DNA from 2 places in the Glutamicibacter sp. NPDC087831 genome. Region 2 is predicted to be linked to the other one. Evidence: riboswitches for the same ligand, from Rfam matches in the RefSeq annotation. Region 2 holds a riboswitch; the other holds the start of a gene.

Region 1 (7,437 bases), on a different contig from region 2:
GCGCCGCTCGATCATCTTTGAAGTGGTCACCCGGCTGATTTTCCACACGGTGCTGATCATGTCGGTGTACACGCTGCTGACCGGGCACAATACCCCGGGCGGCGGCTTCGCTGGCGGGCTGATCGCCGGCTTGGCGCTGACCATCCGCTACCTGGCCGGCGGCCGCGTGGAACTTTCCGAGTCGATGCGCATCGCTCCGGGCATGCTGATCGGCGGCGGCATAGCGCTGGCCGGATTGGCGGGCATCGTGCCGCTGCTGCTGGGTGATGGCATCTTCACCACCTATGCCCTGGAATTCTGGTTCTTCGGCGAGCACAAGTTCGTTTCCTCAACGATTTTCGACATTGGAGTGTATCTGGTGGTCCTTGGCCTCGTGCAGGACGTGCTGCGTTCTTTGGGCAGTGAGATTGATTCGCTCTCCGAGGGCCGCAGCCCGGTGGAGCGCCACGACGAGATCCAGGCCTCCCGGACTGGAGTTGGCCGATGAGCGTGAACATCACTTTCCTCGTAGTCACCGGCGTGCTGCTGGCGGCCGGCTTCTACCTGGTGCTCGAACGCACCCTGACCCGGGTGCTGCTGGGCATCATGCTGTTGGGCAACGGCATCAACCTGCTGATCCTCACCAGCGGCGGGCGCAAGGGCGCGGCGCCGTTGTTCAAGCCGGATGCGGCGGCCGACTCGTACTCGGACCCGCTGCCGCAGGCCCTGATCCTCACCGCCATTGTGATCACCTTCGCGGTGACCGCCTTCCTGCTGGCGATGATCTACCGGTCCTGGACCCTGACCAGCGCTGATGAGCTCACCGATGACACCGAAGATATCAAGGTGTCCCAGAAGACCGCCTACGACGAGGAAGAAGACTCGCCAGTGGCCGAGGATACGACCGAATTCGTCGATGAAGAAGGACGCCCAGTGCGCGAGGGGGAAGAGTGAATTTCCTGGATCTAGCCCCTTTGGCCGTGGTGCTGCCGATCTTCGGCGCCGGGGCAGCCTTCCTGGCCCGCCGCCAGGTCCGCCTGCAGCGCCTGATCACCATCGGCATCCTGTGCCTGACCCTGGTGCTCGAAGCGGGAATGCTCGCCGCCGTATGGGGCGGGGAAAGCTATGCCATCCATATTGGCGGCTGGGAGTCGCCCTTCGGCATCGCCCTGATGGTCGACGGGTTCAGCGCCTTCATGCTGCTGGTCTCCACCGTCGTCTCGCTGGCTGTGCTGCTCTTCGCCACCAGCCAGGGCCTGGCCGACGGGGACGAGCCCGGACCGGTGTCGATATTCCACCCGGCGTACCTGATCCTGCTAGCCGGAGTGTCCAACGCCTTCCTGGCCGCTGACCTTTTCAACCTGTACGTCGGATTCGAAATCCTGCTCACCGCCAGCTACGTGCTGCTGACCTTGGGCGGTACCGCCGAGCGCATCCGCGCCGGTACCACCTATGTGGTGGTTTCCGTGGTTTCCTCGGTGATCTTCCTGATGGCCATCGCGATGACCTATGCGGCCACCGGCACGGTGAACATGGCTGACCTTGCGGTGAAGCTGCCCGAGCTGGGCCAGGGCCCGCAGCTGATCTTGCATGTGCTGTTGCTGATCGCTTTCGGCATCAAGGCCGCGGTCTTCCCGCTGTCCCTGTGGCTGCCGGACTCCTACCCGACCGCACCGGCCCCGGTGACCGCCGTGTTCGCCGGGTTGCTGACCAAGGTGGGCGTCTACGCGATCGTCCGCACCGAAACCCTGCTCTTCCCGGGCGGCTCGGTCAACGCCGGACTGCTGGTGGTGGCCGCGCTGACCATGGTCATCGGTATCCTCGGTGCGCTGGCGCAGACGGACTTCAAGCGCATGCTTTCCTTCACGCTCACCAGCCACATCGGCTACCTTATCTTCGGCGTGGCCGTGGGCGGGCCGCTGGCCATCGCCGCGACCATCTACTACGTGGGCCACCACATCATCGTGCAGACTTCGCTGTTCATGGTGGCGGGACTGATCGAACGCCGTGCCGGTAGCTCGAATGTCACCCGGCTCGGCTCGCTGGCCAAGCTCTCCCCGGCATTGGCCCTGCTCTTCTTCATCCCGGCCATCAATCTGGGCGGCATCCCGCCGTTCTCCGGATTCCTGGGCAAATTCGGGCTATTGCATGCGGCCGCGCAGGATGCCGATCCGCTGACCTGGGTCGTGATCGGCGCCGGATTGCTGACCAGCCTGCTGACCTTGATGGCGATCATCCGCGTGTGGGCCCGTGTGTTCTGGCGCCGTGCTGCTGATGCCGAGGTGCCCAACCAGGATCTGGTGGCCGAAGCGACGCAGGTCGCCGACGAGACGTTGGCCGGCGGCGCGCAGAACCCCCGCTTGGGGTTGAAACTGGCCAAGCAGCTGGAAGCCGACTCCTTGCCGTGGGGCATGCGCTACGCCACCGGTTCGCTGGTGCTTGCGGGCATCGCCCTGACCGTCTTTGCCGGGCCGATCTTCGAATTCTGCGAGCGGGTGGCTGCGGAACTGATCGCCCGCGAACCGTATATCAGCTCGATCTTGCCATTCTGATTGGAGGGATGATGCCGAACAAGAACTTTGAACCGCGTGACCAGCGCATTGACGATGCGCTGGATACCTCCGGTGTGCGCCACCGCGCGACACTCAAGCAGGAATGGCCGCTGCTTCTGCTGCTGCTCTTTGTCTGGGGTGCTCTCTGGCAGGACTTCTCCCTGGGGAACATGGTCTTCGGCGTGATCATCGCGCTGCTGATCGTGAACCTGTTCCCGCTGCCGCCGGTGGTCCTTTCGGGCCGGATCAATGCCTGGTACTGCCTGAAGCTGTTCATCTGGTTCCTCGGACAGGTCTTCGCGGCCAGCGTCCATGTGGCCTGGCTGGCGCTGGTCCGCGGGAAGCGCACCCGCAGCGCGGTCATTGCGGTCCCGCTGCGCACCGACTCGGACCTGATCGTGATGACTGTGGGACACGTGCTCACGCTGATCCCGGGCTCCTTCGTGATCGACGTGGACCGCAGCTCGTCGACGCTGTACCTGCACTACATCGACATCGAGTCGCCTGCGGACGTGGAGAAGGCGCGTGCCGGCATCCGGGACATCGAACGCCGGCTGATCATGGCTATTGGCAGCCGAGACGAGTACGAAGCGATCAAGAGCGAATGCGGACCGAACTTTGATGCGAGGAAGGGGTAACATGCTGGATATCGTCATTTGGATCTGCGGCATCATGCTCGGGCTCGGTGCTGTCGCCTGCCTGGTCCGTGTTGCCAAGGGGCCGTCAATCCTTGACCGGGTGCTGGCCCTGGACGTGATGCTGCTGATCATCTCCGCCGCGCTGTGCCTGGAAATGGTGCTGCACAAGCACACCGACTACTTGCTGTTCGTCGTGGCCGCCTGCATGCTCGGGTTCATCGGTTCGGTGACCGTCTCGCGCTTCGTTTCGGATCAGAGGAACGCCTAATGGAAATCTTCCTCGATGTCCTCGTTGCCGTCCTGCTGATCCTTGGCTGCCTGATGTCATTGATCGCAGGTATCGGCTTGCTGACCTTCCCGGACATGCTCACCCGCATGCATGCAGCGACCAAACCGCAGGTACTCGGCTTCCTGCTGATTTTCGCTGGACTGGCCATTTACCTGCGCAGCTGGGCTGTGGTCCCGGTACTCGTGCTGGCCTGGGGAATGCAGCTATTGACCGCACCGGTTTCGGCCCACATGATTGGCCGTTCCGGCTACCGGACCAAGCACGCTGCCAAGGAAACCCTGTTCTCCGATGAGCTGAGCCACGTGGTCAACAAGGTCAACGGAACACCGCCGACCGGAACCACCCCGGTTTCCAAGACCGGATCGCCAGACGAACAAGATTGAGAAAAAGCGGGAGCCGCCCCTCTGGGCGGCTCCCGCTTTTGGCTCAACGCCGAAGCTTACTTGGTGAACTTGGCAACAACCTTGTTGGCGCTGCGGTCAGCCACCGTCTGCAGGATTGCTGCGACCAGGGCCGAAACGACTGCGAAGCCTAAGGCACGGCGGAAAGAAGCTTCCGCTGCTTCCTCAGTGCCCTTGCGTGGTGCTTTGCTGCCGGTTGCCTTCAACCAAAGGAAATCAACCAGCTTGCCGCCGAGCATGCCAGCGCCAACGGTGATACCGGTAGTGGCAAGTTTCTGCACTTTATCCATTTTTTCCTCGCGATCAAGCTCTTGACATATCGTTCCTCTGCCCAGCATACCTGCGGTATGGTGGGGGAGCAGTAATTATTCCGACAGGGGAGCGTCAGACTTTTAAAAAGTCGCAAGACGCTGAGAGTGCGATAGATCGCAGACCCTCGAACCTGCCCCGGCTAGTACCGGCGAAGGAAGTCGAGCATCTCGGATGCGGATAGGCGCGGCAGTATGCCCTCATTCCGTCCATCTCCCCTCCTTTCCACAGGAGGACCAGCAATGAACGAAACAGTTTCGAAGCAGCGGACCGGCTGGCGTGTAGTTGATATCGTCGTCGCCTCGGTGATCGCCGTCGCTTCAGGGGTCATTTTCTGGGCGTGGAGTGCCGGCTATGGCCTGTTCTCGCTCGCCTTTGCGGCTTTCCCGCCAGCCACCGCGTTGCTCACCGGCATGTGGCTCTTCCCGGCGGTGCTCGGCGCACTGATCATCCGCAAGCCAGGCGCCGCAATCTACTGCGAGCTGCTGGCCGCTGTGGTTGAAGCGCTGCTCGGCTCGCACTACGGCTTGACCGTACTGATCTCCGGCCTGGTCCAGGGCCTGGGTGCAGAGCTGGTCTTCGCAGCATTCCGCTACCGCAAGTGGAACCTGGGCGTGGCGCTGCTGGCAGGCTTGTTCGCCGGCTTGTTCGCCGGCATTTCCGAGGCCTACATCCTGGCCTACTACGTTGAGTACACCGCCGGAATGAAGATCTTCCACGTGATCGCCACCGGCATTTCCGGCGTAGTCGTCGCAGGGCTGCTGTCCTGGTTGGCCACGCGTGGACTGGCGAAGACCGGTGCATTGAGCGCCCTGCCGAGCCGGCGTGCGCACCTGGAAAGCGCAAAATGAGTTCCTTTGCCAATTCCGGCGCAGCCTCGCTGACACAGCGCGGTGCCGCCATCACCGCAACGGGGTTCGGCTGGCAGCACTCCGAGAGGAAGAATCCTGCCATCTCGGGACTGGACCTTGTGATCCACGCCGGTGAGAAGGTGCTGCTGGTCGGTCCATCGGGCGCCGGCAAGTCAACCTTGCTGCACGCGATGGCCGGGTTGCTGGAAGCGGATGAGGACGATCAGGTCGCTGGCCGGCTGCTCATAGATGGCAGCGATGCCTTCATCCGGAGCCACCCGGTGGGCTTGATGCAGCAAGACCCGGAAACCCAGGTAGTGCAAAGCAGGGTCGCCGATGACGTGGCCTTTGGCGCCGAGAACCTCGGAATGGATCCCGAACTGATCCGCCAGCGGATCCCCGAAGTGCTGGACGCTGTGGGTCTGGGTGCGCTGTCCTTCGAGCACCGCACCCAGCAACTTTCCGGCGGACAGAAACAGCGGTTGGCCTTGGCCGGCATTCTGGCCATGGAACCCAGCGTCATGCTGCTCGATGAACCGACTGCCAATGTGGACCCGCAGAGCATTGAGCTCTTGCGCGATGCGGTGCTGAACGCCGCCCGGCTTTCCGGTGCCACGCTGGTCGTCGTGGAACACCGGATTGAAGCCTGGGCGCAGCATGTGGACCGGGTTATCGTGCTGCAGCCCGGAGGGGGAGTCGCGCACGATCTGGACCCGCAGCAGCTGTACACCGATGAAACGGTGCGCGAGGAGCTGGCTACTGCCGGGCTGTGGATTCCAGGCTACTTCCCGCAGGTGGCCCGGGCAACGAACGGTGCCGGTGCCACGCTGCTGGAAGCGCAGCAGCTGGTATCCGCCCGCACCGCCACGGCACCGCGCACCCAAGCGGTGGACGTGAATGTGCAAGCGGGCACCGCGACGGTGATTCGCGGCGAGAATGGCGCTGGAAAGTCGACGCTGGCCTTGACCTTGGGCGGATTGCTCGTCCCGGCCGACGGCGGCTTGGCGGCCACCGCGCAACTGGCCGACGGTCTGGGCAACTCCCCGTTTGCCTGGAAGGCCGGTGCATTGATTGGGCGGATCGGTTCGGTGTTCCAGGAACCCGAACACCAATTCGTGACCCAGAGCGTTCGGGAAGAGCTGGCTTTCGCTCCCAGCCGCGCGCAGGCCAGCAGCGCCGATGCGCCGAAATACGAGCCGGCCCAGGTCCAAGCGCGCGTGGACGCGTTGCTGGAACGCTTGGGCCTGGCGCATTTGGCTGACGCGAACCCGTTCACCCTCTCCGGGGGCGAGAAGCGGCGCTTGTCCGTGGCCACTGTTCTGGCCGCATCCCCCCAGGTGCTGATCCTCGACGAACCGACCTTCGGGCAGGATGCGAACACGTGGAGGGAACTGGCCGGGCTGCTGGTTGAGGAATTGCAGCAGGGCACCGCGATCATTGCTGTGACCCACGACGATCACTTTGCCTCGGTGCTCAAAGCAAGGGACCTGGTGCTCACTGCCGGCACCCCGGAAGCTGGTATCCCGCGACAGGGGCCGGTGCTTGATGCGCCGGTAGGGCATAGCTGGTTGGCGAAGATCAATCCGCTGGCCAAGCTCGGTGCGGTGGCTGCGGCAACACTGCCGTTGATCACCACCTTGGATTGGGTTTCGGCGCTGGTGGTGATCGTGGCGACCGTGGTGTTCTTCCCCCTGGCAGGGCTGAGCCCGCTGAAATTCCTCAAGCGCGCGTGGCCACTGCTGATTGCCGGAATCCTTGCGGCGTGGGGCATCGCCTTGGTGGGCCAGGATAGCGGCATGGTCTACGCCCAATTCGGCGCCTTCAGCATCACCGAGGGATCGGTGGCCGGGGGCATTGCCACCGGACTGCGCGCTTTCGCGCTGGCCATCCCGTGCATCTTGCTGCTGGCCACCACGAATCCAAGCGATTTGGGCGGGGCGCTGTCTCAGCAGCTGAAGGTACCCCACCGGTTTGTGCTCGGGGCCTTGGCCGGCATGCGATTGCTCGGGTTGATGGTGGAAGAATTCACCACGCTCACGCTGGCCCGGCGCGCTCGCGGTGTCGGGAACTTCGGCACCGTGGGCCAACGCATCAAGGCAACCCTGGGTCAGGTGCTGGCCTTGCTGGTGCAAGCGATTCGCCGCGCCGGACGGTTGGCCACCACGATGGAGGCCAAGGGGTTCGGCACGGCCAAGCGCACATGGATTCGCACGGCCACCTTCACCTGGCGTGATGGCATGGTGCTGGCCACGGGGATCCTGTTTGGCACGGCCGCAATGGCTGCGGCCGTGCTGGCAGGGACCTACAACTTGGTGTGGTCCTAGCGGATTGCTTCGCTCAGGGCGCTGAGCTCTTCATGGAGCTCAGCGTCCAGGCGCAACGGCTTGGCATCGATGGTGCGCACCGGGGTCAGCAGGC
Region 2 (7,437 bases):
CGCCTTCAACTACCGCGTAGACACGTTCGTCGAGGTAGACCGGGAGGAACTTGGCCAAGGCGCCTGAGGTCGCAGGAGCCAGTTCCGATGGCTTGATCACCGCCGCGTTGCCGGCAGCAATGGCCGCGACCAGCGGTGCGAGCACCAGCTGAACCGGGTAGTTCCAGGCGCCGATAATCAGCACGACCCCCAGCGGGCGCGGCTCAACCTTGGCAATGGCTGGTTGCAAAGCCAGCGGTACCTTGACGCTGGTGGAATCCATCCATTCAACGAGGTGGCGCTGGGCGAAATCTATTTCTGCCCGCACCACGTCGATTTCGGAGAATTTGGCTTCGGTGGCACTCTTGCCCAAGTCCTCGGCCAGGGCCTGGACGAAGTCTTCCAGATGCTCTTCGAGCATCTTCTCCAGGGCCTTGAGCTGCTGCAGGCGGAAGCGTCGCGGATGCGTGATCCGCGTGTCCGCAGAACGCCGCAAATGGCTCAGCACTGTTGCTATGCGCGATGGATGCTCGTCCACCGGAGGTGCGGAATCACCGACCGGTTCGGGCAACGGAGTGGAAGTAAACAGACCCATGATTTGAGCGTACGTCACTGGGACTATTTTTCATCGTTTAATTCGCCGGAGGATTCAATATGTATCAAATAGTTGATACATTGATTTCCATGAACCAGTTCTCGGCGAGCGCCATATCCATCGCTTTCGTTGCCGCAATCATCTGCGTTTGGTTGCGTTCGGTGGCGCACAGGCGTGGAACACCAGCTATCGACCGGGCCCGATCCCACTCGTTCTGGTGCGCATTGATCGCATTCTTTGCTTCAACCTCATGGGATTTGTCCGAGACCTGGCGCGTTTCAATGACCGAGCCCAATTCAGGTTCGGCTCTCGCTGAAGCACTCACTCCGGGGATCTGGGTTCTTCTGGTTTACCTCATCGGCTTGTTCACTTGGCCCAAGGAACTCCAGCCAGTGCGCACCGCTTCATTAGAGGCCCGCAGCCTGACAACTCCATTTCCCAAGGCCCTAGGGGCTTTCGTTGGGCTTTTGCTGCTGATCGCGGTCGGCTCCCTGTGGCCGGCGTCCAAAGTCGAAGGGCTCGTTGGCGTTCCGGCCTCGGAATTCACGACCTTTGATTTTGACGGCATCTATTCATACGCGTCGGAGGGTCCGTATGATGGGCGGTTGCCGGGCACACAGATGCTCCCGGTATTCATCGTGGCCCTGGCAGGGATCATCGTGGCCGCGGCTGTGATTACCGTAGTTATCCTGAAAAGACCTGCCTTGGCCGGCATCTCGGCCGAAGACAACCAAGCGTTGCGCACGGTCTGGCTCAACCGCTTGATGCGCAATATCGGCATCGTCTTGCTGGCCTTCACCGTGTCGGTGGTCAATTACTCGCAGGCTAATTCGCCGGATGGACAGTACGAGTTCGTTAGCTATGGCGCCCTTGCGGTCGCCCTCACGTTGCTCTTCTGGGGACCGCGCTCTACATTCTCAGCTCAATCCACCACCAGGGAACGGACCGCCTTCTCGCGTTTGCGTGATCAACTATTCACCTTGCAATACGTAACTGCAGCACTCACCTTGCTCAGCGTTGCAATCGGCTGGTCATTCTTGCCACTGGATGACGAGCTCCAGATGCCTACCAATGAGCGAACTACGTGGATCTTAATGATCTTTGCCGGTGCGGCTTTGAGCTATGCCGTTCTCAATGCGCTTTATCTCAGCTACGTCAGCACGGTGGCCCGGCAGGCGTCTGCAGCACCCAAGTACCACGCGCCCCTGCCCTTGTGGTCCTACATCGCCGCTGGCTTGCTGTTTGCCACCAGCACCTATTTTCTGCTCGATCCGCCGCTGGACTATTTGTGGGGCTTCGTGCCTCCAGGCAAGACAATGGTTGCAGGCTTGATCCTGCTGTTGCTGGCAACCCATCTTGGATTCGTCTGGTTCTCCCGCCGGGCAATTATTCCCTGGGCTGTCTCGTCGGCCGAAGAAATCTGGTACCGCAAGGTCCTGGAACTGCGTTCAATGCGTGTTAACACCAGTGCAGTGGTAGCCATGCTGCTCATTGGCTACGGATTCCCGGCCGGGCTGGGACTCTTTGCATTGCTCATCTTCGTTGTCCCAGCAGTCATTTTCCTAGAGCGCCCCGGTAGCGCCTTCGTGCGGGAACATCAGCCGGCAGCTACTTCATGAGCACGCAGATCAGTGTTGACCTCCAAGCAGCTACCCCGCCCTATGAGCAGATCCGCTCGCAGATTGCTTCACTGATCTCCTTGGGAGATCTGCCCTCGGGGAGCAAGCTGCCTACTGTGCGTGCGCTGGCCACGGACCTCGGCGTCGCTGCCGGTACAGTGGCGCGCGCCTACAAGGAGCTGGAAGCCGAAGAGCTGATCACCTCCCGGCGCCGTGCCGGCACAGTGGTCAACGAGCGGCCGCAGCCGGTGGATACCAGTGAAGATCTCCTGGCCGCCGTGGATCACCTCTGGGCGTTGGCGGTCGCGCAGAAGGTGGATGCGGCCACGCTCAAGGCCTTGGTGGCGCGGCGCGAGCGTAAGTAACTTGTCCTCGGAACCGGTTGTGCGTACGCTCTATGGCAGTGACACGGGGTGTCGGATCAACCGACTGAGATAAGACCCGTAGAACCTGATCTAGTTCACGCTAGCGGAGGGATGTCGCATGGCTTTGCATGCAGTTGCCCAAAAATACCGGCAACAATCACCTTTGGTTTTTTGCCTGACCAATACCGTCGTATCCAATTTCACCGCCAATGTCTTGCTGGCATCCGGGGCTTCCCCGGCCATGACGGATCTGCCCGGAGAGGCCGGCCCATTCGCGCAGGCAGCTTCAGCCGTATTGGTGAATTTGGGAACTCCAAGCACTGAACAGCTGACCGCCATGGAAGAAGCTGTGCAGTCGGCGAGCGCTGCAGGCACCCCCTGGGTCCTGGATCCAGTGGCAGTGGGAGCGCTTCCGGTGCGCACGGAGTTTGCCCGGCGCATTGTCCGGCAACGCCCGACCCTGATTCGCGGCAACGCCTCGGAAATCCTGGCCCTGGCCGGCCGGCAATCTGCTTCGCGCGGTGTCGATGCCTTGGATGAGGTTTCTGCCGCCTTGGCGGCGGGACGCGAACTGGCCACGGAACACGACTGCGTAGTGGCCATTTCCGGCCAGGCTGACGCCATCATCGACGCCACGCGTACCGTCTTGGTGCATACCAACGGAATTGGCTTGACCCGGATGACAGGTGGCGGCTGCGCCTTGGGCGCGGTCTGCGCCGGGATGGTTGCGGTCCACGATGACCCGTTCGAGGCCACCATCGCAGCCCACGGTTTCTATGGCCTGGCCGCGGAAAAGGCCCTGGCTGGCAGCTCCGGTCCGGGCAGCTTCGCAGTTGCCTTCCTTGATGCGCTGTCGGCTGCCGATCCCGGGGAACTGAAGACTTTGAAGTACGAGGAATTGAACCATGCATAATTACGGCGCTTATCTAGTAGCCAACACTGCCAGCTGCACCCCACGCAGCACCCTGGAAGTTATCGAGGGCGCCGTCGCCGGAGGGATCGGGTGGATCCAGCTGCGCGCCAAGGATGAAAGCGCCCGGGAATTCTTCGAGCTGGCCTGCGCGGCTGCCAAGCTCACCGAGGGCAAAGCCCAGTTGCTGATCAATGACCGCATTGACGTCTACCTCGCGTCACGGGCTGCTGGCGCAGCAGTTAACGGCATCCATATCGGGCAAAAAGATGTGCCGGTACAGTTGGCTCGCCAGATCATCGGCGAGGGCATCATCGGCTTGAGTGCTTCCAGCGATGAGCAATTGGCCCAGGCGAACAAGGACGCCTCGGTGATCGACTACCTCGGTGTAGGAGCCATCCGCGCCACTCCGACGAAAAAAGACCATCCTGCTCCCCTGGGGCTGGACGGCTTTGCGCGAGCCGCGGCCTTGGCCAAGCTGCCCTGCGTAGCGATCGGCGCAATTACCCAAGACGATGCCGCCGCGATCCGCACCGGCGGCGGCGCAGGCCTGGCCGTGGTCCGCGCCATCTGCAACGCCGAAGATCCGCAACTTGCCAGCGCGCAGCTGGTCGCAGCCTGGGAGGCCTCGAAATGAACATCCTATCCATCGCAGGCTCCGATCCTTCCGGCGGCGCCGGAATCCAAGCGGATCTGAAGGCCATTGCCGCCAACGGCGGCTACGGAATGTGCGTGATCACCGCTTTGACTGCGCAAAACACCCATGGGGTATCCGGAGTTCAGGCGATCAGCGGCGATTTCGTCCTCGCGCAGCTCGAAGCCGTGAGTACAGATATCCGCATCGATGCGATCAAGATCGGGATGCTGGCCAACGCCGAGGTGATCCGCGCAGTCACCAGCTGGCTGGAAACTGTTGACGCCCCCGTCGTGCTGGACCCGGTCATGGTGGCGACCAGCGGGGATCGCCTGCTCGACGACGAATCGGCCCTTGATTCACTGCTGGATCGCGCCACGGTGATTACCCCGAACCTGCTGGAGCTGGCCAGCTTGCTGCGCGAGCCTGTGGCCCCTTCCTGGGACGAAGCCCTGCGCCAGGCCCAGCGGCTGGCTGCCAAGCACGGCACGCTGGTGCTGGCCAAGGGCGGGCACCTGGCCGGGGCGGATTGCCCCGATGCCCTGGTGTCGGCGGGCGGGGTGCAGCTGGAGCTGCACGGACCGCGCCATGCCACCAGGAACACCCACGGCACCGGCTGCACCCTTTCCAGCACTCTGGCTACCCGCTTCGCTGCCACTGGAGATTGGATCGCCGCGTTGGAGCAGTCCAAGTCCTACCTCTCCAAGGCCATCGCAGCGGCCGACCAATTGCAGGTGGGCAGCGGCCACGGCCCGGTCAACCACTTCATCGACTTCTTCGGCACGGCAGATCCCATGGGCGACTGGTGGCAGAAGATCCAGCCGATCCGCGAGGAAATCGACCAGCTGGATTTCATCACCCGGCTATCCGAGGGCACCTTGGACCGGGATGACTTCCACTACTACATCGCCCAGGATGCGCTGTATCTGCTGCGTTACGCCAAGGTGCTTTCGCTGGCCAGCTCGATGGCGCCGGATCTCGGTGCCCAGCGTTTCTGGTCGCGTGGCGCCAACGGCATCCTCGATGGCGAGCTGCAGCTGCACGGCAGCTACCTGGATGAGTTCGCTGATACGCCCAGCGCCACCACGCTGAACTACACCAACCACCTGGCCGCCAGCCAGGAGAGCTACGGGGAGCTGATTGCCGCGATCCTGCCTTGCTACTGGCTGTACCAGGACATCGGCAAGCGGCTGGCGGCAGCCAACCATGCCGAGCATCCTTATCGGCAATGGCTGGAAACCTATGCATCCGAGGAATTCGATTCCGCCACCGAGCAGGCCATCGAAATGGTCCGCCAGGCGTTCGAGCAGGCAGATCCGCAGCTGCGGGCCCGCATGGAGGCCGCTTTCATCCGCTCCGCGGAACATGAGCGCTCTTTCTTCGCGCAGGCGCACGAGAACCGAGTAGACTTCTCTACGGCCTAAAACCCGCAGGGCCCGGGAAGAGGAATCATGAGTTGGAGCATTCACGGCAACGGCAGGACCATCACCCCAGGTGAGGTAGTTGCCCCGGATGAGCGGCTGCATTGGCCGCAGACCGTTTCCATCGGAGCCCAGCACATCCTGGCGATGTTCGGCGCCAGCATCCTGGTGCCAACCATCACCGGCTTCCCGGTCACCACGACCTTGCTGTTCACCGGCCTGGCCACCGTCATCTTCTTGCTGATGACCAGGAACAAGGTGCCCAGCTACCTCGGCTCGTCCTTTGCGATGATTGCCCCGGTCCTCTCGACCACCCAGTCGCACAGCATGTCCGGCGCGCTGGGCGGCATCGTGATGACCGGGGCCTTGCTGTTCGTTGTCGGGCTGATCGTGCAGAAGACCGGCACCGGCTGGATCCACGCCCTGATGCCGCCGGTGGTCATGGGCACCATCGTGGCGCTGATCGGCCTGAATCTGGCGAGCGCAACGCTGGTTCCCATGACCGAGTTCCCGCTGACCACTTTCCTCACGGTGATCTTTACCGTGGTCGCGACCGTTGCGTTCAAGGGCCTGCTGGGCCGGTTGTCGATCCTCATGGGACTTCTTTGCGGCTACCTTGTTGCGCTGGCCCAGGGGCAGGTGAGCTTCAAGGCGGTTGCTGCCGCGGAGTGGATCGGACTGCCAGAATTCCACACCCCGACCTTCCACTTCGACACTGCGCTGATGTTCCTGCCTGCGGTGTTCGTGCTGATCGCCGAGAACATCGGCCATGTGCGCACCGTGGGCGTGATGACCAATCGCGACCTGTCGAAGTTCAACGGCCGTGCGCTGATGGCCGATGGCGCTGCCAGCGTGCTCGCCGGTTTCGGCGGCGGTTCGGCCACGACCACCTATGCCGAGAACATCGGCGTGATGGCCGCTTCGCGCGTGTACTCGACCGCGGCCTATTGGATCGCTGCGATTGTGGCCGTGGCCCTGGCCTTCCTGCCGAAGTTCGGCGCATTGATCGGCACCATTCCAGAAGGCGTGATCGGCGGCTTGGGCATCGTGCTCTACGGCATGATCGGCATCGTCGGCGCGCGCCTGTGGATCGAGGCGAAGGTGGATTTCGGCAACCCGATCAACTTGATGACCGCCGGCACCGGCCTGATTATCGCCATTGCGGTGACCAAGGAAATCGCTTTCGGCCAGCTCCAGCTGGGCGGCATCGCCCTGGGCTCGATCGCCACCTTGGTGGTCTTCCACCTGATGAGTATCGTCGCCAAGATGCGCGGCAACGATTTGGCGGACTCGCAGAAGCCTGCGGATAGCTAGCAAATAAATTCCCCGCAGGCCGGCATCGCGATAACTCGCAATGCCGGCCTGCTTTTTTGCCAAGAATTCGGGAGCTGGCCAGTCATGAAGCGGCGACGCGCACTGGGCCTCCCCCGGTCTTGAAGTAAGGACTCCTTCCAATTTGTGATCGATCTCCCATAAAAAATCGAGAAATCGGGATTCTGCGGCTCTCGAATCCGATAGCATGGCTCATTGTGACTGCGACTACATCAGACGGAAAACTCTCCGCGCGGCTCATCTTCATCGCCCTCGGGGCGGCATTGGGTGGGTTCGTTTTCGGATATGACTCATCAATCGTTAACGGCACCGTGGACGCTGTCGAGCACGAATTCGGGCTCAACGCGGTAACCATCGGATTCACCGTTTCCTGCGCCCTGCTCGGCGCAGCACTGGGAGCCTGGATAGCGGGTGTGGTCTCCGAACGCGTGGGACGCGTGCGCACCATGCTCTTCGCCTCCATCCTCCTGGCAGCATCAGCCATCGGCTGCGGCCTGTGCTTCGGCGTAGCCGACCTGATCATCTGGCGCATTGTCGGCGGCATCGGCGTGGGCTTCGCCTCGGTGATCGCCCCTGCCTACA

What was found. Region 2 has a riboswitch for thiamine pyrophosphate ahead of thiM (hydroxyethylthiazole kinase). Riboswitches for the same ligand answer to the same signal wherever they lie in the genome.
Region 1: another riboswitch for thiamine pyrophosphate. It lies ahead of ACIOJF_RS00365 (ECF transporter S component); the one in region 2 lies ahead of thiM (hydroxyethylthiazole kinase).

What each region holds. Positions count from the first base shown of each region.
Region 1 is NZ_JBIUVH010000001.1:71,221-78,657, forward strand. It holds gene ACIOJF_RS00330 (Na+/H+ antiporter subunit A) at 1-487, shown strand, start outside; gene ACIOJF_RS00335 (Na(+)/H(+) antiporter subunit C) at 484-933, shown strand; gene ACIOJF_RS00340 (Na+/H+ antiporter subunit D) at 930-2,531, shown strand; gene ACIOJF_RS00345 (Na+/H+ antiporter subunit E) at 2,540-3,169, shown strand; gene ACIOJF_RS00350 (monovalent cation/H+ antiporter complex subunit F) at 3,171-3,437, shown strand; gene mnhG (monovalent cation/H(+) antiporter subunit G) at 3,437-3,841, shown strand; gene ACIOJF_RS00360 (DUF4235 domain-containing protein) at 3,898-4,140, opposite strand; TPP riboswitch at 4,225-4,345, shown strand; gene ACIOJF_RS00365 (ECF transporter S component) at 4,411-5,019, shown strand; gene ACIOJF_RS00370 (ATP-binding cassette domain-containing protein) at 5,016-7,343, shown strand; gene ACIOJF_RS00375 (aminodeoxychorismate lyase) at 7,340-7,437, opposite strand, start outside.
Region 2 is NZ_JBIUVH010000002.1:29,946-37,382, forward strand. It holds gene ACIOJF_RS06585 (aldehyde dehydrogenase family protein) at 1-574, opposite strand, end outside; gene ACIOJF_RS06590 (hypothetical protein) at 639-869, opposite strand; gene ACIOJF_RS06595 (hypothetical protein) at 856-2,193, shown strand; gene ACIOJF_RS06600 (GntR family transcriptional regulator) at 2,190-2,558, shown strand; TPP riboswitch at 2,593-2,687, shown strand; gene thiM (hydroxyethylthiazole kinase) at 2,677-3,471, shown strand; gene thiE (thiamine phosphate synthase) at 3,464-4,105, shown strand; gene thiD (bifunctional hydroxymethylpyrimidine kinase/phosphomethylpyrimidine kinase) at 4,102-5,526, shown strand; gene ACIOJF_RS06620 (uracil-xanthine permease family protein) at 5,554-6,837, shown strand; gene ACIOJF_RS06625 (sugar porter family MFS transporter) at 7,053-7,437, shown strand, end outside.